4 regions of the Streptomyces sp. NPDC004647 genome follow, and region 3 is predicted to be linked to each of the others. Evidence: riboswitches for the same ligand, from Rfam matches in the RefSeq annotation. Region 3 holds a riboswitch; each other region holds the start of a gene.

What was found. A riboswitch is a leader RNA that binds a small molecule or an ion and turns the genes downstream of it on or off. The one in region 3 is predicted to bind cyclic di-AMP.
Positions count from the first base shown of each region.
Region 1: linked by a shared signal. The riboswitch ahead of ABZW18_RS11965 (M23 family metallopeptidase) and the one ahead of ABZW18_RS29495 (NlpC/P60 family protein) in region 3 are both predicted to bind cyclic di-AMP.
Region 2: linked by a shared signal. The riboswitch ahead of ABZW18_RS27490 (M23 family metallopeptidase) and the one ahead of ABZW18_RS29495 (NlpC/P60 family protein) in region 3 are both predicted to bind cyclic di-AMP.
Region 4: linked by a shared signal. The riboswitch ahead of ABZW18_RS22800 (NlpC/P60 family protein) and the one ahead of ABZW18_RS29495 (NlpC/P60 family protein) in region 3 are both predicted to bind cyclic di-AMP.

Region 1 covers NZ_JBEXKU010000021.1:16,091-20,757, forward strand. The annotation lists gene ABZW18_RS11960 (PrsW family glutamic-type intramembrane protease) at 1-565, shown strand, start outside; gene ABZW18_RS11965 (M23 family metallopeptidase) at 878-1,945, opposite strand; cyclic di-AMP (ydaO/yuaA leader) riboswitch at 1,953-2,124, opposite strand; gene ABZW18_RS11970 (PP2C family protein-serine/threonine phosphatase) at 2,340-3,632, opposite strand; gene ABZW18_RS11975 (hypothetical protein) at 3,834-4,667, shown strand, end outside.
Region 2 covers NZ_JBEXKU010000077.1:17,175-21,841, forward strand. The annotation lists gene ABZW18_RS27485 (GntR family transcriptional regulator) at 88-804, opposite strand; gene ABZW18_RS27490 (M23 family metallopeptidase) at 931-1,731, opposite strand; cyclic di-AMP (ydaO/yuaA leader) riboswitch at 1,746-1,928, opposite strand; gene ABZW18_RS27495 (pitrilysin family protein) at 2,367-3,734, opposite strand; gene ABZW18_RS27500 (pitrilysin family protein) at 3,770-4,667, opposite strand, start outside.
Region 3 covers NZ_JBEXKU010000095.1:2,534-7,200, forward strand. The annotation lists gene ABZW18_RS29490 (C40 family peptidase) at 1-643, opposite strand, end outside; gene ABZW18_RS29495 (NlpC/P60 family protein) at 1,014-2,168, opposite strand; cyclic di-AMP (ydaO/yuaA leader) riboswitch at 2,176-2,356, opposite strand; gene pcrA (DNA helicase PcrA) at 2,719-4,667, shown strand, end outside.
Region 4 covers NZ_JBEXKU010000053.1:28,601-33,267, forward strand. The annotation lists gene ABZW18_RS22790 (ATP-dependent Clp protease proteolytic subunit) at 727-1,362, shown strand; gene ABZW18_RS22795 (hypothetical protein) at 1,369-1,677, shown strand; cyclic di-AMP (ydaO/yuaA leader) riboswitch at 1,980-2,180, shown strand; partial or broken gene ABZW18_RS22800 (NlpC/P60 family protein) at 2,184-2,306, shown strand; partial or broken gene ABZW18_RS22805 (C40 family peptidase) at 2,778-3,125, shown strand; gene ABZW18_RS22810 (VOC family protein) at 3,209-3,601, shown strand; gene ABZW18_RS22815 (ATP-binding protein) at 3,701-4,132, opposite strand; gene ABZW18_RS22820 (8-amino-7-oxononanoate synthase) at 4,387-4,667, opposite strand, start outside.

The DNA of each region.
Region 1 (4,667 bases), on a different contig from region 3:
CCCGGAGCCGCACGCGCTGTCCTCCATGCGGGCCCGCTCGATCGCCCGCGATGTGGTGCGGCGCGCCCATGGGAGCGCGGCGGCCCGAGCGGTCGCCGAGTACGAGTCCTTCGCGACGGCGCTGGCCTTTCTGCGGCAGCGGGCGCACCGGGGCGCGGCGGGCCCGGACTTCGTCGCCCGCGAGCAGGAGCTGCTTCACCACCTGTGGCAGCGCAAGGATGTGGCGCAGCCTGCACTCGCCCATGCCGCGCTGGTCACCACGCGCCGCTCGGTCCCCCCGCAGTGGGCGCCGCATGGACAGCAGTACGGGTCGCCGCAGGGGCAGCAGCAGTACGGCCCGGCGCAGGGACAGCGGCAGTACGGGCAACCGGCGGGACAGCCGTACGGGCAGGGACAGCCGGCGGAGCAGCCGTACGGGCAGGGACAGCCGAACGGCTCAGCGCAGCAGCCGGTGTACGGGCAGCAGTACGGGTCCGGTCCGGCGTACGGCGGCACCTCGTACCCCGGCACCCAGGAGGGACCGCCCCCCTGGCCCTACGACGCGCCACCCCGGTACCACCGCTGAGCGAGTAGCCAGGCAGACCTGGCCCCGGTGGCCGGTTCCGAAGCGCAGCCGCATACGCCCGAAGGCCGCGCCGACCGGGCAGACCAGTCCCGAAGGTACGGGGCCGGACTCTCTCCCCGACTCTCGACGCCCGGCTCACGGCTCACGGCTCTTGGCTCTTGGCTCTACGGATCAGGAGCCGGATCAGGCGCAGGGCGTGACGTCGCTCCGCGCGTCTCTACCTCCGCGGCTCTCGGCCTCCGCACTCCGCACCTCCGCAAACAGCGACGCACCCCGCCAGGAGCGAGGTGCGTCGAAGTTACGGACGATGCCTCAGAGGCTCACACCGTGCTCGCGCAGCCAGGCAGCCGGGTCGATCGGGTCGCCACCGCCCGGCCGGACCTCCATGTGGAGGTGCGCGCCGGTGACATTGCCCGTGGCGCCGACGCGGCCGATGGTTTCGCCCGTCGCCACCTTCCCGGACGTCTGGGTCATCGAGGAGAGGTGGCAGAACCAGACTTCCGTGCCGTCCTCGAGGGTGAGCACGATCCGGTAGCCGTACGAACCGGCCCATCCGGCCTCGGTGATGGTGCCGCCGTGCACTGCCTTGACGGGGGTGCCGGTCGGGGCGGCGAGGTCCTGGCCAGTGTGGTCGTTGGACCACATGGAACCGGACTGGCCGAAGCTGGAGGTGAGGGTGTAGGAGGAGACCGGGGCGGTGTATTCGCGGGCGAGCTTGGCGAGCCGCTCGGCCTCCGCCGCCGCTTTCGCCTTGCGCTCCGCCTCTGCCTCGGCCTTCTCGGCGGCTGCCTTCGCCGCCGCCTTCTTCTCGGCGGCGACCTTGGCGGCCTTCTCGGCGGCGGCCTTCTCCTCGGCCTCGCGCTCCGCCTTCTCGGCGGCGGACTGCTGCTGCTCGGCCTGCTTCATGATGCGGGCCCGCAGCGCCTCGCCGGCGCCGGTGCCGTCGGTGACCTCGCTGTCCGTGAGCCCGGCCTGGGAGAGCGGAGCCTGGGCGGCCACAACGCCCTCACCGGCACCGTCAGAGCCGGAGCCGGAGTCGTCGGAGACCAGGGACCCGATACCGGGCAGCGATCCGGCATCCGGGAGCTTCTCCGACACGGAGGCGAGGTCCGGCATGGAGATCGAGACCGGCGGCTTCTCCTGCGCGCTGGCCATGCCGCCCGCACCGACAGCGGCGAAGACGCCGACTCCGAGGACAGCGCTGCTACGGGCCATGCCGCCACCGCGCTGCTTGACGACGCGGTGCCTGCCGCGCACCGCGGCCACGGATTCCGCGGTCGGATTCCAGTCACCGACTCCGGCCGGGGGCTCCTCGGCGAACCCGGCATCGTGACTCTCGGGTTCGTACAGGAACTCGGGGGCAGGGCTGTTGGACGCCACGCGGGCGCACTCCTTTCCTTCCTTCGCCTACCGGGTTAGCTGACGGGTTCGGAGCAGGAAGGTCTCCTACGGACCCCTCCGAAGAGGCGTCCGATTCACCCCATGTAGTGGTTCCCCGGTTCCCTTGGTACTGGTGTTGCGGGTGGAGCAGATCGTGCGGGATTCGGCGTCAGCGCACGGTGCCACCTCTTGTGGCGGCTGGGACGACCGCGCTGCGTTATCGAACGTTAATAGACCCGGGGTGCCTATTCCAAGCTGTTCCGGGTGATCGTTAACGGATATCGCGGGGACCAACCAGGACACGAAATGCCTAATCCGGGCGAGTTGCCCCTGCGGCGGAAAACCCGTCCCGGCTGATCGTGTGCCAGTTGTTATGCGGAGTGGCGCGGACCGGTTACGGACCGTCAGAAGGGTGGCCGGACCTCGAGCCGTCGCCCGCGCCGCGCACGATTCCCACCGCCCTACGCCGCATCGGCTGCCGCTCGGCCGGGCGGCTGACCGCCAGCAGCGCCATGTCATCCGCGGCCCCGCCCGCGGTGTGCCGGGCCACGTCCTCGACGAGGGCGTCGAGCAGGGCATCGGGTCCGGAGAACAGCCGGCCGCGCAGCCGCTCCTGCGGATCGTAGAAGACGCCGTTGGCGTCCCGGGCCTCGGTCATCCCGTCCGTGAAGAGCAGCAGCGTGGCGCCCTCGGGGAAGGCGAACTCATCCACCCGCTCCGGCTGGTCGGCCAGCTCACCCAGGCCGAGGGGCAGCGCAGGCACGACGGGGTCGGCTACGAACACGCCGCCGTCGGCGTACAGCAGAAGGGGGGAGGGATGGCCTCGGTTGAGGATGCGGAGAGCGGGTTCCGGGAGAGCGGCTCCCGTGTCCGTACGCCGGATGGTCGGCACCTCGGCCAGCACGGCCGTGGTGAAGCCCTCGGACCGGTCCGGGCCTTCATGCCGCTGCCTCTCGCGCTGGAGCGCCCGCTCCAGCCGGGCCGCGACCCCCACCAGGGTCGCCTCCTGCTCCGCGGCCTCCCGGAAGGCGCCGATGACGACGGCCACCGCCTCGACGGCGTCCAGGCCCTTGCCGCGGACGTCACCGACGATCAGGCGGACCCCGTACGGGGTGTCCTGCACCGCGTAGAGGTCACCGCCGATCCGGGCGTCGGTCTGCGCGGCCTCGTAGCGCGCGGCGACATGGAAGCCGCCGATCCGCTCGTCGGGTGTCGGAAGCACGGCCCGCTGGGCGGCCTCGGCGATGCTCCGCGCCGAGGCGAGCTCCCGCCCGCTGCGGCGCACCACACGGTTGATGAAGAGCGCCAGCACGGCGACGGTCAGGACGGTGACCAGCTCGGTCACCGACTCCACGGCGCCCAGGTCGCGGTTGACGAGGTGCAGCGTGACCACGGCGAGCCCGGCGGCGATGCCCGCGGTCGCCGTGGCGCGCAGCGAGAAGAACGGGGCGGCGACCAGCGGGGCGGCCGAGAAGAAGGGCGAGCCGGTGAAGCGCGACGGCGTCGAGAGGTCGAAGGCAAGACCGCCGATGATCAGCGCGGCCGGGAGCCAGCGGGCCAGGTCGCGGCTGGTGGGTTTTCGGCGCCCGCCCTGACGGTCCGGGGTGGTGCGGATGGGGGACGTACCGCTGCCCGCGCCCCGCCGGAGGCGCCCCGTACGACCGCCCCCTCCGCGTCGCATCCCCACCTGCCTGTCTCCTGCCCGTGCGTACGCCGCGCGGGAGCGGTTCGACACCGCGCCTCTCCAGGCTGGCGGGTGACCGGGCACCGGGCGATTCGACGTAGGCCAGGTAGATCTCTGCGCCCGGGCCCCGTCGCCCGCGCTGACGGATTCATTACTCATGCCTCGAAGGCCCATTATTGCGGCTTTGGAGTTAGCGTCGTAAGTATGAACAGCGCAGTGCGTCACACCGTCCTTCTGCCGGTGCTGGCCGCGATCGCCGCTGTCCTCGTACTGGTGGCCGTGATGGCACCCGGAGCGCGGGCTGCGGACGGGCTGGACAGCGCCGCTCAGGCCCTGCAGAGGGGCCCTGTCTACGTCGATCCGCGGGCCCGGGACGCGTTCCCTCCGTCCGAAGCCGACGCCCTGGCAAACAAGATCGAGAAGGCGGACAAGCCGGTCTTCGTCGCCGTGCTCCCCGCCGCCTCGGAATTCGATCCGTCCACGCTGCTGCAGGATCTGCGGACCAAGGTGGGGATCACCGGCGTCTACGCGGTCGCGCTGGGCGACCGGTTCGACGCGGGCGCGGACTCCTCGGTGATGCCGCGCAACGCCGTCGACAACATCACCGGGGCCGTGGAGCGCTCCGACCGCGGTGATGTCGGGGCGATGGTCACGGGCTTCACCGACCAGGCCATCAAGCAGGCGAACGGCAACGCCCCGGCCGCCTGGAGCCCGGGCACGGGCACGGGCACCGGCCCGGAGACCGGTGTCAGCGGCCCAGGGTTGGTCGTCACGCTCGGCGTGCTGGTCGCCGCCGCCACCGGCGGAGCGCTGCTGGTGAGCAGCCGCGGGAAGAAGCGCCGGGCCGAGTGGGACCGGGTGCAGCTCCAGACCCTCCGGCCGGTGGTGGACGAGGACATCACCGCCTTCGGCGAGGAACTGGACCGGATCGACTTCGACCCGTCCGCCGCGGAGACGGACGACGCGATGCGCGAGGACTACGCACGCGCCCTGGACTCGTACGACAAGGCGAAGGCGTCGATGGAGGTCGCACGGCGG
Region 2 (4,667 bases), on a different contig from region 3:
TCAGGTCCGCCGAGGTCCGCTTTTTGATTTTCCGCGCACCAGGAAGCGCGGGCAAGAATTCCCTTCTCGTTGTATACGGGATTCCTGTTAATTCCGGGCGCTCATTCTGTTGACGGATTGTTTCGAAGATCTCACATTCATCGGACGGCGCAGCCGGTAGGCGGCGGTCGAGCGCTCGGTGTGCAGGGTCATGAGCGCGCGGGCACGGTCCGCGTCACCGCGCGCCACCGCGTCCGCTATCGCCGCGTGCTCCTCCCAGGAGGCGGCCTCCCGGACCGTCGGATCCGCCGCGTAGACCCAGGTGATCTTGCGGCGGACCTGGGTGAGCAGAGCCGCGAGGCTGGGGCTGCCGGAGGCCTGGGCCAGGGTTTCGTGGAACCAGCCCCCCAATGACCGCAGATCCGCCAAGTGCCCCAGCCGGGCGCGCTCCTGGCCCAGCCGCACGAGCCCGCGCAACACCTTGAGGTGCGCTTCGGTACGGCGCTGTGCGGCGCGTGCCGCGCCCAGCGGCTCCAGCAGCGCGCGGATGTCGAGGAGATCCGCCGCCTCCTGCTCCGAAGGCTCGGCGACACACGCGCCCGCATGCCGGCGGGTGGTCACGAAGCCCTCGGACTCCAGGGTGCGCAGAGCCTCCCGGACCGGGACCCGGGAGACTCCGTAGCGGCGGGCGAGGACCTCCTCGGCCAGCCGGCTTCCGGGCGGATGCGCCCCGGAGACAATGTCCTCCCGGATGGCCTGGCATACCGCGTGCGCGGGAATCCGGCCCCTGGCCACCGCATCGCCGTTCACATTTCGCCCCCGCATGGCCGGACCTCCGCTTAATCCCCGTGAAACGCGTTCGATCACCGCTTGTTCTTGAACTCTATGGCAACAGGGCCGAATTTCCGATGAGGGCGGCCGGAACGAGGATATCTTTTGACCGAAGGCCGGTCAGATGCTGAGGCTGTGCGAGCGCAGATAGGCGACCGGGTCGATGTCCGAGCCGTACTCCGGAGAGGTACGGGCCTCGAAGTGCAGATGCGGGCCGGTGGTGTTGCCCGTGCTGCCCGAGAGACCGATCTGCTGCCCGGGGGTGACCGTCTCGCCGACGGAGACGCCGACGGACGACAGATGGCCGTACTGCGTGTAGGTGCCGTCCTTCATCTTGATGACGACGTTGTTGCCGTACGAGCCGCCCCAGCCGGCCTCGACGACGGTGCCCGAGCCCACGGCATGCACCGAGGTGCCCGAGCCGGCGTGAAAGTCGATACCGGTGTGGGTGCCGGAGGACCAGGCGCCGCCGGACGACTGGTACGGGGTGGAGAGGGAGCTGCCCTCGATCGGAAGAACGAAGGAGCCCAGCCGCTTGCGCTCCGCCTCGCGGGCGGCCCGGGCCTTGGCCGCGCGCTCCTCCTTGGCCTTCTCCTCGGCGGCGCGCCTGGCCTCGGCGGCCCGCTTCTTCGCCGCGGCTTCGGCCTTCGCCTCGGCGGCGGCCTTGTCGGCGGCGTCCTGCTGGGCCCGGGCCTGCTCGTCGACGGTCTTCGCGACCTTGTCTGCGGCGACGATCGCCTGGAGCAGGCCGGTCTCCGCGGCCGCGGGGGCGGGTGCGTCCGCGGGAGCGGCGAGCGCTGGGTTGGCGAGCGAGGCGACGACGCCGGTGGTGGCCAGCGTGGCTATGCCCGCGAAGTTCGCGCCGGAGCAGACGAGTCGGCTCGAGCGGCGGTGTTTCCCGGTGGCACGGGTGAACGCCATGGGGTGGCGAGCTCCTTTCCTTCCTTCTCGCCTACCGGGTTAGCTGACGGGTTCGGAGCAGGAAGGTCTCCTACGGGCCCCTCCGAGGAGGTGCCCGATTCACCCCAGGGACTGCTGCCCTCCCCCCGGAGGGGGCGAGGCGGGTGGGTCCCCGGCTCCCCAGGCTCGCGCCTCAGGGGACTCGGCGATGGCTGCTCCGGGGACCGCGGGTTGCGGGGTGTTCGGCCGGACAGTCGGACCGACGCTAAACGGGGCAACTTTCAATCGCCAAAGAAATCCGGGTGTTTGTAGCGGAGACCACAGAAGAACGGGCAGTCTCAGCAACAAAACGGGCAAACAGGAGTACCCCGGCGCCTCGTCAGGTGCCGGGGTACCTCTCTGTCCCGAAAAGGCCGGTCCGATCCGTACCGGTCCGTCCGTACCGGTCCGTCCGTACTGCCCTGGCCTGTCCGGCCGTTCGCCTCGGATCGGCGCGCGGTGTCCGGGTGCCATGCTGCCGGAGCACCTCCCGGACGTCCGGGTGCCGTGCAGCCGGAGCTGTCTCCCGGACGGAGCCCGGGAGACTCGCGCGCCCGGCGGGCAGGGCCGGACCGCCCTCAGGAGCAGGGCAGTTCGGGCGGCCGGCGGTGCGTCGGTCAGCCGCTGACCACCTTCACCTCGCCGATCCCGAGCGCCCTGACCGGCTCCTCGATCGCCGAGGCGTCCCCGACCAGTACCGTGACGAGACGGCCGCCCGGGAAGGCGCTGACGGCCGCCGCGGTCGCCTCGACGGTGCCCGTCTCGGCGAGCCGGGCGTACAGCTGCGCCTGGTAGTCGTCCGGCAGTTGCTGCTCGACCTGGTCGGCGAGCGTGCCCGCGACGGCGGCCGAGGTCTCGTACTTCAGCGGGGCGACGCCGACGAGGTTCTGCACGGCGACATCTCGCTCGGCGTCGGTCAGCCCCTCGGCCGCCAGGGTGCGCAGCACCGTCCAGGTGTCCTCCAGCGCCGGGCCGGTGGAAGCGGTGTCCACCGATCCGCTGATCGCGAGCAGCGAGGCCCCCGTGCCGTCCGGGGCCGAGCGCAGTACCTGGCCGAAGGCCCGCACGCCGTACGTGTAGCCCTTCTCCTCGCGCAGCACCCGGTCGAGCCGGGAGGTGAGGGTGCCGCCGAGGCAGTAGACGCCGAGCACCTGGGCGGGCCAGATCCGGTCGTGCCGGTCCGGGCCGATGCGGCCGATCAGCAGCTGCGTCTGCACGGCGCCCGGACGGTCCACGATCACGACGCGGCCGGTGTCGTCGGCGGTCACCGGCGGTACGGAGCGGGGCTTGGCGGTGCCGCCGGTCCAGGCACCCAGGCTGTCGGCCAGCACCGTGTCGAGGTCGATGCCGGTCAGGTCACCCACGACCACCGCGGTGGCGGTGGCGGGCCGTACGTGCGCCTCGTAGAAGGCCCGTACGGCCGCGGCGTCGACCCGCTCGACGGTCTCCTCGGTGCCCTGCCGGGGACGGGACATCCGGGCGTCCGCCGGGAAGAGCTCCTTGGACAGCTCCTTGGCGGCGCGGCGCGCCGGGTTGGCCTGCTCGTGCGGGATCTCGTCGAGGCGGTTGGCGACGAGCCGCTCGATCTCGCTGTCGGGGAACGCGGGCGCGCGCAGCGCGTCGGCGAGCAGCCCGAGAGCCTTGGGCAGCCGGGAGGCCGGCACCTCCAGGGAGACACGGACGCCGGAGTGATCGGCGTGCGCGTCGAGGGTGGCGCCGCAGCGCTCCAGCTCGGCGGCGAACTCCTCGGCGGTGTGCTTGTCCGTGCCCTCGGACAGCGCCCGCGCCATGATCGTGGCGACGCCGTCCAGGCCCGCGGGCTCGGCGTCGAGGGGCGCGTCGAGGTTGACCTCGACGGCCACGACCTGCTGGCCGGGGCGGTGACAGTGCAGCACGGTCAGGCCGTTGGGCAGGGTGCCGCGCTCGGGGGCGGGGAACGCCCAGGGCCTGGCGGTCCCGCCCTGCGGCTGCGGGTGGAACTTCATCGTCGAACCGGTCGTGCCGGCGGCGGTGGCGTCGGTCACTGCGCCGCCTCCTCTTCTTCCTCGTTGGCGTCGGCGTCGGCCTCGGCGGGCTGGGTCGGCTCGTAGACGAGGACCGCGCGGTTGTCCGGGCGCAGCCGGGCGGCGGCCGCGGCCTGCACCTCCTCGGCGGTGATGTCCAGGACCCGCTGGACGGCGGTCAGCGCCAGCTGCGGGTCGCCGAACAGCACCGCGTACCTGCACAGCTGGTCGGCGCGGCCGCCGACGGTCGCGAGCTGGTCCAGCCACTCGCGCTCCAACTGCGCCTGGGCGCGCTCCATCTCCTCCGGCGTCGGCCCCTCCTCGGCGAAGCGGGCCAGCTCCTCGTCGACAGCTGCCTCGATCGCCGGGACCTCGACGCCGCCGGAGGTCTTCACATCCAGCCAGCCGAGCGACGGCGCACCGGCGAGCCGGAGCAGACCGAAGCCGGCGGCGACAGCCGTACGGTCGTGGCGCACCAGCCGGTTGTGGAGGCGGGAGGACTCGCCGCCGCCGAGGACGGTGAGGGCCAGGTCGGCGGCGTCGGCCTCGCGGGTGCCGTCGTGCGGGAGCCGGTAGGCGGCCATCAGTGCGCGGGCCGGTACCTCCTCCTCGACGACCTCGCGCAACTGCTCGCCGATCACGTCGGGAAGCGTGCCGTCGCGCGGCGGCTGCTTGCCGTCGTGGCCGGGGATGGTGCCGAAGTACTTCTCGATCCAGACGAGGGTCTGCGCGGGGTCGATGTCCCCGACGACCGACAGCACCGCGTTGTTGGGCGCGTAGTACGTACGGAAGAAGTTCTGCGCGTCCTCCAGGGAGGCGGCGTCCAGATCGGCCATCGACCCGATCGGGGTGTGGTGGTACGGATGACCCTCCGGGTAGGCCATCGCGACGAGCTTCTCGAAGGCTGTGCCGTAG
Region 3 (4,667 bases):
AGTGGCCGTCCTGTTGGAGCAACGACGCGCGCTGTGCGGACGTCAGCCGGTCGAGCAGCCGCTCCGCGGTCTCGAGCTTCCTCTGCACCGTGCGTTTGTGCCCGCGCAGATCGGCCTGTTGTTTCCTGAGCTCCGCCAGTTTGTCACCGGCCCGGGACCGGACCTCCTCGATGCCGCGCAGCCCGCGGCGCATGCCGGCGATCACGACGGCCTGGCGGCTGCCCGCCCGCTCGATGACCCTGACGCGGTCGAGGTACTGCTCGGGAGAGGCGGAGAGGACGAGCTGGAAGGCGGGATCGAGGCCCCCGGAGCGGTACTGGGCGGCAGCGATCGAACCGAGTGCGTTGCGGGAGATATTGAGTTCCCCGGTCCTGCGGGCGGCCTCGTCGCGCAGGCCGTCCAGCTTCTTCTGAGCGGCGTCGGACTTCTCCTTCGCTCCGTTGTACTTCTCGGTGGCCACCTCGGCCTCGTGGTGGAGCCGGTCCACCTCGGCCTTCACCTGAGCGGGGGTGAGACCCGGGTCGGCGTACGCGGGGCCATCGACGGCTGTCGCGCCCGCCGCGCCGGCGAGGGCGAGCACCGTCGCCGTACGGGCGGTGTTGCCGGTGAGCGATCGCTGCCTGGGCTTTCTGTGCGAGGCCACGGCCGCCATCACATCCTTCCTGCTGACCGGCGGCCGTGGGGAGCGGTCGCCATGGGGGAGGACCGTAGCCCTCCGGATCGCCGGCGAGCACGGCGATGACCGGGACTGAAAGGTTTCGGCACGGCGCTGAACAGAAGCACCGGGTGAATTCTCCCGGTACTGCCGGTTCGCGCTACGGGCCTGACCGAAGCGGCGATTGAGGCTCTCCCGGCTGAACCCCGGTGCTATGAGCCCGGGCGCGGGCTGCCGGTCTGCCGCGCATGTCGGCGTGACAGTGCCCCCGACTGCACGCAGTCGGGGGCACTGTCACAGCTTGCGGCACGCGGCCCGTACCGGCGCTGGTCCGTACGGCCTTGTCCGTCGTAGGCGGCTACGCCGGGCGGACGCTCCCGTAGATCGGCATGAACGTGATCGCCTCGGTCCGTACGTTCGCCCCGGGCTTCGGCGCGTGGATCATCTGGCCGTCGCCTATGTAGAGCCCGACGTGGCTGATGTCGTCGTAGAAGAAGACCAGGTCACCCGGCTTCAGGTCCTCCGTGGCGATGCGCGAGCCGACCTTCACCTGGTCCCAGGTGGTGCGGGGCAGCGAGACACCTGCGGCCTTCCAGGCACCCTGGGTCAGGCCCGAGCAGTCGTAGGAGTTCGGGCCGGTGGCGCCCCACACGTACGGCTTGCCGATCTGCGCCCGCGCGAAAGCCAGCGCCTTGGCAGCCTTGGTGGCGTACGTGCCGGAGTCCGCGCCCGTGCCCGAGCCCGGGGTGGAGGTGCCGCCGTCCGACGAGCCCGAGCCCTCGTTCCGCTCCCGCTCCTCGCGCTGCTTCTCCGCCTGCTCCCGGGCCAGCTCCTCCGCCTTGCGCTGGGCTGCCTGCTCTCTCTTGCGCTCGAGCGCCGCCAGCCGCGCCTTCTCCTCGGCCGTCAGGTCCGACAGCAGCTCGCGGGCTTTGGCGAGCTTGCCCTGCACGGACTCCTTGCTGGTCCGCAGCTCGTTCTGCGACTCGTTCAGCTGCGCCAGGCTCTCGGTCGCCTCGGCGCGCTTCTCCGTCGCAGTCGCCTGCTGGGTCTGGAAGTCCGTCACCGCTTGCTTCTGCCGGCCGGTCATCCGGTCCAGCATGTGGTTCTGGTCGAAGTAGTCCTGCGGGTCGGAGGCGAGCAGCAGGGTCGCGGTCGGGTCCATCCCGCCGTTCCGGTACTGCGTTGCGGCGTAGCTGCCGAGCAGCCGCCGGGCCTCGTTGAGCTTCTGCGTCCGCTTGGCCACATCGTCGATCAGCCGGTCGGACTTGGTGCGCTGCTTGTCCGTGCGCTCCTTTGCCTCGTTGTACTCCTGGGTGGCCGTACCCGCCTGCCGGTAGAGCTCGTCCACCTTCTTCTGGACCTCTTCCACGCTCTGCTTCGGCTCCCCAGGTGCGGCCTGGGCAGTCTGCGAGAGCAGGCCGAAGGAGGCGAGTGCCGCGGTCGAGAGGCCGACGGCGGTGCGGGACCCGTGGGAGGTGAGAGTACGAGGCCGCGATTTGCGGTGCGACGCCAAGGCGCGCGTCTCCTTCCGTGGACCGCCTACCGGGTTAGCTGTCGGGTTCGGGCGATCGGAAGGTTGCCCTACGGTCCGTACGCCGCGTGCTCTGCACGCGTGTGCGAACCGATTCACCCCGGTGATACGTGTGGGTCCCCGGCTCCGGCTGCCCCTCGGGCATTGGCCGGACTCGGCGTCGGCGCCCGTGCCGACGCGGTCGCCGGCGGGGGGTGCGGGTCGCCTGAGCGAGCACGGTAGCCAACTTGTGGTGCCGCTGTGAAGGCTGATGTTCGATATGCCCGAAACCTTTTCGTGACCTAGCCCCCATGGCAACCGACTGGACGGTACGCGGCTGCGCACAGTGACAACCGACGGGACGGTACGGAGGGGCCTCGGTGGTGATCCGGAGGGAAGCACGGTGGACATCGCCGGGACGGCGGCGGGACGACAACCGGGCGGCAGCGGGCCGGCGGCGGGGCAGCACCAGGGCAGCGGCAGGGGCAGCGACGGGGGTGACAATGGGGAAGCGGTGTGGGCTGTCGGTCCGGCGGCCTAGACTCGGTTGGCGATGAGCAGCCTCTTTGACGACAGCTTCCTGGCGGACCTCGAGCACCCGGCCGAGCGCCCCCCGCCCCCGCCCGAGGGCCCGGCGCCCGAACACGTTCCGGCGGACCTGTTCGGTGGGCGCTTCGACGCCCCCGTGGACCGGGACGCGTACTACCGCGACGGCGCACCGCGCCCCGCCGTGGACCCCGCCGCGCTGCTCGAAGGCCTGAACGAGCAGCAGCGGGCCGCGGTCGTCCACACCGGTTCGCCGCTGCTCATCGTCGCCGGTGCCGGGTCCGGCAAGACCCGGGTGCTCACCCACCGGATCGCACATCTGCTGGGCACCCGCCGCGTGCACCCCGGCCAGGTCCTCGCGATCACCTTCACCAACAAGGCCGCGGGCGAGATGAAGGAGCGAGTGGAGGAGCTCGTGGGGCCGCGGGCGAATGCCATGTGGGTGTCCACCTTCCACAGCGCGTGCGTCCGCATCCTGCGCCGGGAGAGCAAGAAACTCGGCTTCACCTCCAGCTTCTCGATCTACGACGCCGCCGACTCCAAGCGCCTCATGGCACTGGTCTGCCGAGATCTGGACCTGGACCCCAAGCGCCACCCTCCCAAGGCCTTCAGCGCGAAGATCTCCAACCTCAAGAACGAGCTCATCGACGAGGAGGACTTCGCCGCGCAGGCTGCCGGGAGCGCCTCCGGGTCGGAGGGCGGCGGAGGGTTCGAGAAGACCCTCGCCGAGGCGTACGCGCTCTACCAGTCGCGGCTGCGCGAGGCCAACGCGCTGGACTTCGACGACATCATCATGACGACGGTTCATCTCCTCCAGGCGTTCCCGGACGTCGCGGAGCACTACCGGCGGCGCTTCCGGCACGTACTCGTCGACGAATACCAGGACACCAACCACGCGCAGTACACCCTGATCCGTGAGCTGGTGGGGACGGGCGGGACCGAGGCCGGGACCGAGACCGATCGAGCCCCTGTCGCGGAGCTGTGCGTGGTGGGCGACGCCGACCAGTCGATCTACGCCTTCCGCGGCGCGACCATCCGTAACATCCTCCAGTTCGAGGAGGACTATCCGGACGCGAAGACGATCCTGCTGGAGCAGAACTACCGCTCCACGCAGACCATCCTCAGCGCCGCCAATGCCGTCATCGAGCGGAACGAGAACCGCCGCCCGAAGAACCTGTGGACCGAGGCCGGGGCGGGCGCGTCGATCACCGGCTATGTCGCCGACACCGAGCACGACGAGGCGCAGTTCGTCGCCGACGAGATCGACCGGCTGACGGACGCGGGTGACGCCAAGGCGGGCGACGTCGCCGTTTTCTACCGTACGAACGCCCAGTCCCGGGTCTTCGAAGAAATCTTCATCCGGGTCGGGCTGCCGTACAAGGTCGTCGGCGGCGTGCGCTTCTACGAGCGCAAGGAGGTCCGCGACGTGCTCGCGTATCTGCGCGTGCTCGCGAACCCCGAGGACACCGTGCCGCTGCGCCGGATCCTCAACGTGCCCAAGCGCGGCATCGGCGACCGGGCGGAGGCGATGATCGACGCGCTCGCGCAGCGCGAGAAGACCTCCTTCGCGCAGGCGCTGCGCCGGGTCGACGAGGCGTACGGCATGGCGGCCCGGTCGGCGAACGCGGTGAAGCGGTTCAACACACTGCTCGAGGAGCTGCAGACGATCGCCGAGTCCGGCGCCGGGCCGGCGACGGTGCTGGAGGCGGTCCTGGAGCGTACGGGCTATCTCGCCGAGCTCCAGGCGTCCACCGATCCGCAGGACGAGACGCGGGTCGAGAACCTTCAGGAACTGGCGGCGGTGGCCCTGGAGTTCGAGCAGGAGCAGGCCGCTGGGAACGCTGAGAACCCGGGCACGCTCTCCGACTTCCTGGAGCGGGTCGCGCTGGTCGCCGACTCCGACCAGATCCCGGACGAGGACGAGGACGGCTCGGGCGTCATCACGCTGATGACGCT
Region 4 (4,667 bases), on a different contig from region 3:
AGATCCGAACTGTCCGGCCAGGATGTGACGCGTGTGGGAAACGGACGACAAGGCCCCGGCTCCCCTCAGTGGGAGGCCCGGGGTCTCTCCATGTGCCGGGACATCTGCCGTCTGCGCGGCGGCAACGTGTGACCGGGCCTCCGTCGAGCGACGCGTCCCGATGACCTTCATCGGCCTGCCAGGAGCAGACCGGGGGTGCGATTCGTCCCGACATGCGCAAGCGGTTACGTCATCTCGGGAGTCACCGTGGCATGTGGAGCGCAAGGGCACTCCGCCCACCCTCTCGGCGCACCACGGAGGGACACCGCCAGTCACCTTGTCCGGTCTGCTGCCGCAATTTGGCATCTCTCCGGCTGGACCGCAGTCAACGAACCGCGGCCAACGCAGGCTCCGGCGCGGGCAGTTCCTGGGAACGGCGGCGAGCCGGACGTCGCGGGCGGCGCGGACACACGAACGCCAACGTCACCCAGCGGGCCTGCGCCCGGCCAAGCGTTGAAGATCCGCGCATCACCGCGGATGCACCGGAGCCGCCGTTCGCGCTGTGAGAAATCGCGAGGCCTGAGCCTCACGAATCGGCCCAAAAGTGCCTCTGATCTGTTGACCCTCTCGATTGATCTGTTGACCCCTCTCGATCGGCAGGGCAGCATCCCCACCGAACAGGATGTACGTCCTGTACATTTTTTACCGGAGGCCTCCCTCATCGGAGTGCAGACGAGAGGCGCAGTGATGGACCGACCGACAGTCCGCTATCTCCTGCCGGAGTTCACGGAGCGCACCAGCTCCGGGACCCGCACGATGGACCCGTACTCCAAGCTCCTCGAGGAACGCATCGTCTTTCTCGGCACCCGGATCGACGACACCTCGGCAAACGACGTGATGGCGCAGTTCATGCATCTCGAGCACGCCGCTCCGGACCGGGACATCTCGCTCTACATCAACTCCCCCGGCGGCTCGACGACCGCGATGACGGCGATCTACGACACGATGCAGTTCGTCACCTGCGACATCGAGACGATCTGCCTCGGCCAGGCCGCCTCGTCCGCCGCGGTGCTCCTCGCCGCGGGCGCCCCGGGCAAGCGGCTGATGCTGCCGGGCTCCCGGGTGCTCATCCACCAGCCCTCCTTCTCGGAGCCGATCCAGGGGCAGACGTCGGATCTGGACATCCAGGCCAAGGAACTGCTGCGCATGCGCGACGTGCTGGAGGAGATGCTCGCCCGGCACACCGGCCAGGCCCCCGTACGGATCGGCGCCGACATCGAGCGCGACAAGATCTTCCAGGCCGAGGAGGCGGTCGCGTACGGGCTCGCGGACAGGATCGTGCAGAGCCGCAAGCAGGCGAGTTCGCTGTTCGGCGCGGGGTGATTCACCGTGCTGCCGCCCGAACTTCCCCCGCTGCCCGCACTCACCCGAGCCGAGAGCGACCTGGTGGACCGATACCTGGAGGTGCTCGACCTGCTGGGGCGGATCAATCCGGCCCGGACCTCCGACACCTACGGGGGCTTCCGCGCAGCCCAGGCCTTGGTGAGCAGGGCCGCGGCGCTCCGGGACGCGCTGGCGCTCATGCACGAGCGCGGCGAGAGCCAGGTACATGCCGCCACCCTGGCGCGAGCGTTGCGGGTGCTCGACGGTGAGCGGCGGGGCGCGCGGGTCACCGTCCCGCCCGAGCCGTCGGGTTGATGAAGCGTCACCTCGTCCGGCGGCCGGTGCAGCCGAACGGACTCCCTCGATAGATGGACCGGGGAGCAGGCGGCAAGGGTTGATCGACTTGCGCGGAGATCGCATCGGTGCTGCGCGGGGTAGGGGCATCCGCCGCTGGTGGGGGCGCTTGCATGATGTCGGACAAACCGATCACAGCATGTACTTCTAACCCTAATGACGCATATGTGATGAACATCACATAGTGCGCGTTATGCACGGAATCTGCCATGGGCGTGGGGACTATCCGTGGACGACAAGCCCCCGCCACCTCGGCGGGGCGGTCCGGGCGGACGCCGAATCCTGCCGCCGCGCCGGATGTCTGGTCGACACGGAGTGCTTTCGGCAGGAGTGGAGGACCCGATCAGTTCGGGGCCGACCGGGAACTCCGGTCGCCCCTCGGGGTGAAGCCGCTGCGGCGGCCGGGCATCTTCGCCAGCCCGAACCCGACAGGCCATCCCTCACAGGCGGCTGACGAAGGGTCGCACATGGCTGCGAATGGACACGTCCCGTCTCTGTTCTGTCGGGCCGGCACCGCTTCGGCGCTCACTCTGGCCGCTTTCGGTGGGAGCCTGCTGGCTCCTGGTGCCGCGACGGAAGCCCTGGCGGCGCCGCCGCCCCCAGGGCATGAATCATCCCAATTCACCTCGGCGCCACCGGATTTCGACGCTTTCGGCGAGCAGGTGCTGTCGCCTGACACCCAGCCGATGGGAGGGCCGGTCCTGGAACCCGGCCACCGGGACCCAACGCCTGACGTTCTGTCACCGGAGAACGAGAGCCCGGCCCCTGGCAACCCACCACCGGCAACCGGTCCCGATTCGTCCGGTCCCCAGAGACTCCCGGTCCTGGAGCCGTCGCCCGGCACCGGGCCGCCCCGGGCCGAGCCGTCGAAGCCGGATGCCGAACCGCCGCAGGCCAGGCCGCCGAAACAGCGCCCCGCAGCCCCCAAGGACAAGGACGAGGCCGAGGGCAAGGGCAGGGTGACGACGCCGAGCTCCCGCCCGTCCAAGGGCAAGCCGGCGAAGCGCCCCCCAGCTCCCAAGTCGCCCAAGTCTCCCAAGGGAGCGACTGCGGCGGCGACCGGGAGCACGGCTCTCCGGGTGGCCGCCTCGAAGGAGGGGTCCCCGTACCAGATGGGTGCCGAAGGCCCGAACCGGTTCGACTGCTCAGGGCTCACCCAGTACTCCTTCAAGCGCGCGGGCAAGCAACTGCCGCGCACGGCGGCCGCGCAGTACAACAACACCCGGCACATCCCCGCTTCCCAGCGTCAGCCCGGCGACCTGGTCTTCTTCGGCTCGGGCGGCGGCTACATCCACCACGTCGGCATCTACGCCGGCAATGACATGATCTGGCACTCCCCCAAACCCGGTGCGGTGGTGCGCCTGGAGAAGCTCTGGACCAGCAACGTCACTTACGGCCGGGTGAGTTGAGCCGGGAAGAGACTCCGACTGTCCGTCGCCGCGGCTAGGTTGAGTGCGATCAGGGATCACCTACCGCAGCCGCGAGGAGTCGCATGCCCTTCCCGAACCCGGTCCGGCACATCACCTTCGACGCTCGTGATCCCTACGCCCAGGCCCAGTTCTGGTCGGCGCTCACGGGCTGGCTGCTGGAGGACTCCGATCCGGGCGACGACGCGGTGCTGCTCGAGTCGGGGCAGTCCGGAGTGCCCGGCCTGCTGTTCCTTCGGGTTCCCGAGGACAAGACCGTGAAGAACCGGATCCATCTCGACATCCAGCCGCCGACCGACACCCGGGACGCCGAAGTCGGGCGGCTGGCCGGGCTCGGCGCCGAGGTCGTGGCCGACCACCGTACGGACGACGGCCTCGGCTGGGTGGTCATGGCCGACCCGGAGGGCAACGAGTTCTGTGTCGAGCGCAGCGCCGCCGAGCGGGGTCTCACGGCCTGAGCCGCGGCCCGGCAGTGGCGGCGCGGTGACCCGCGGACCGGTTGCGCGGCGGCTTCGGCCGTACGAGAGCGGTGCCCCTGACGCGGGGACAGAAAGCTGTCAGGAGCAGTCGGCCACCTTCCACGGCAGGGCGATCCAGACGGTTTTCCCGCCCTCCGCAGTGGGCGTGACGGAGAGTCTGCCGCCGGACTCGGCGGTCAGCCAGCGGATGATGACCATGCCGCGGCCGTTGTCCTGCTGCACCGCCGCGGGCAGCCGCTGCGGTCGGCGCGGGTGGCTGTCGGTGACCCCGATGCGCAGCTGCTCGTCCCGGTCGAGCTGGAGGTCCACCGTGAACGTGGGCGACTGGCCGAAGGTGTGCAGGACGGCATTCGTGGCCAGCTCGGAGACGATGAGCAGTACGGCATCGGCTCTCTCCGCACCTGCCGGAAGGCCCCATTCTGCAAGGACGTCCGAGACGTATCTTCGGGCGGTGGTGACCGAGGCCGGGGCGCTCAGCAGGGTGACGGATGCTTCCTGGTGGTCTGCCATGGCGGCGGTGTCCCTTTCCCGCCGAGGCCGTGCCCCGAGACGCTGTGGAGTGAGGTCGGAGTCGGCTTCGGACAGCGTTGGGCGCCAGAGTGCCACTCGCGCTGTCCGGACCGGGGACGATCCACCGAGATGCGCAGGAATCGTCGCTCGAAGCGGTGAACTCTGCCACGGAAAAGCGTATTTGACCGGTTCGTTGCGGTGAACGACGAGCGGGCAGTGCGCGGCCGGAGCGTTCGTCGCCCGCGGGCGAGGCGTCAGGCAGCAGTGGGGGCGGTCGCGACGATCACGCCCACTGCTTCGGCGATCTGCTGGTCCGTCAGGTCAGCACGTGCCGTCAGGCGCAGCCGTGAGATGCCGTCGGGTACGGACGGCGGGCGGAAGCAGCCCACCACCAGTCCGGCGGCGCGGCAGTCGGCGGCCCAGCGCAGTGCCGCCTCCGGGGCAGGGGCCCGTACGGAGACCACGGAGGCGTCCGGCCGGACTGCGGCGAGCCCCGCCGCCGTCAGCTGTCGGTGGAGCGCGGCGGCGACCGTAC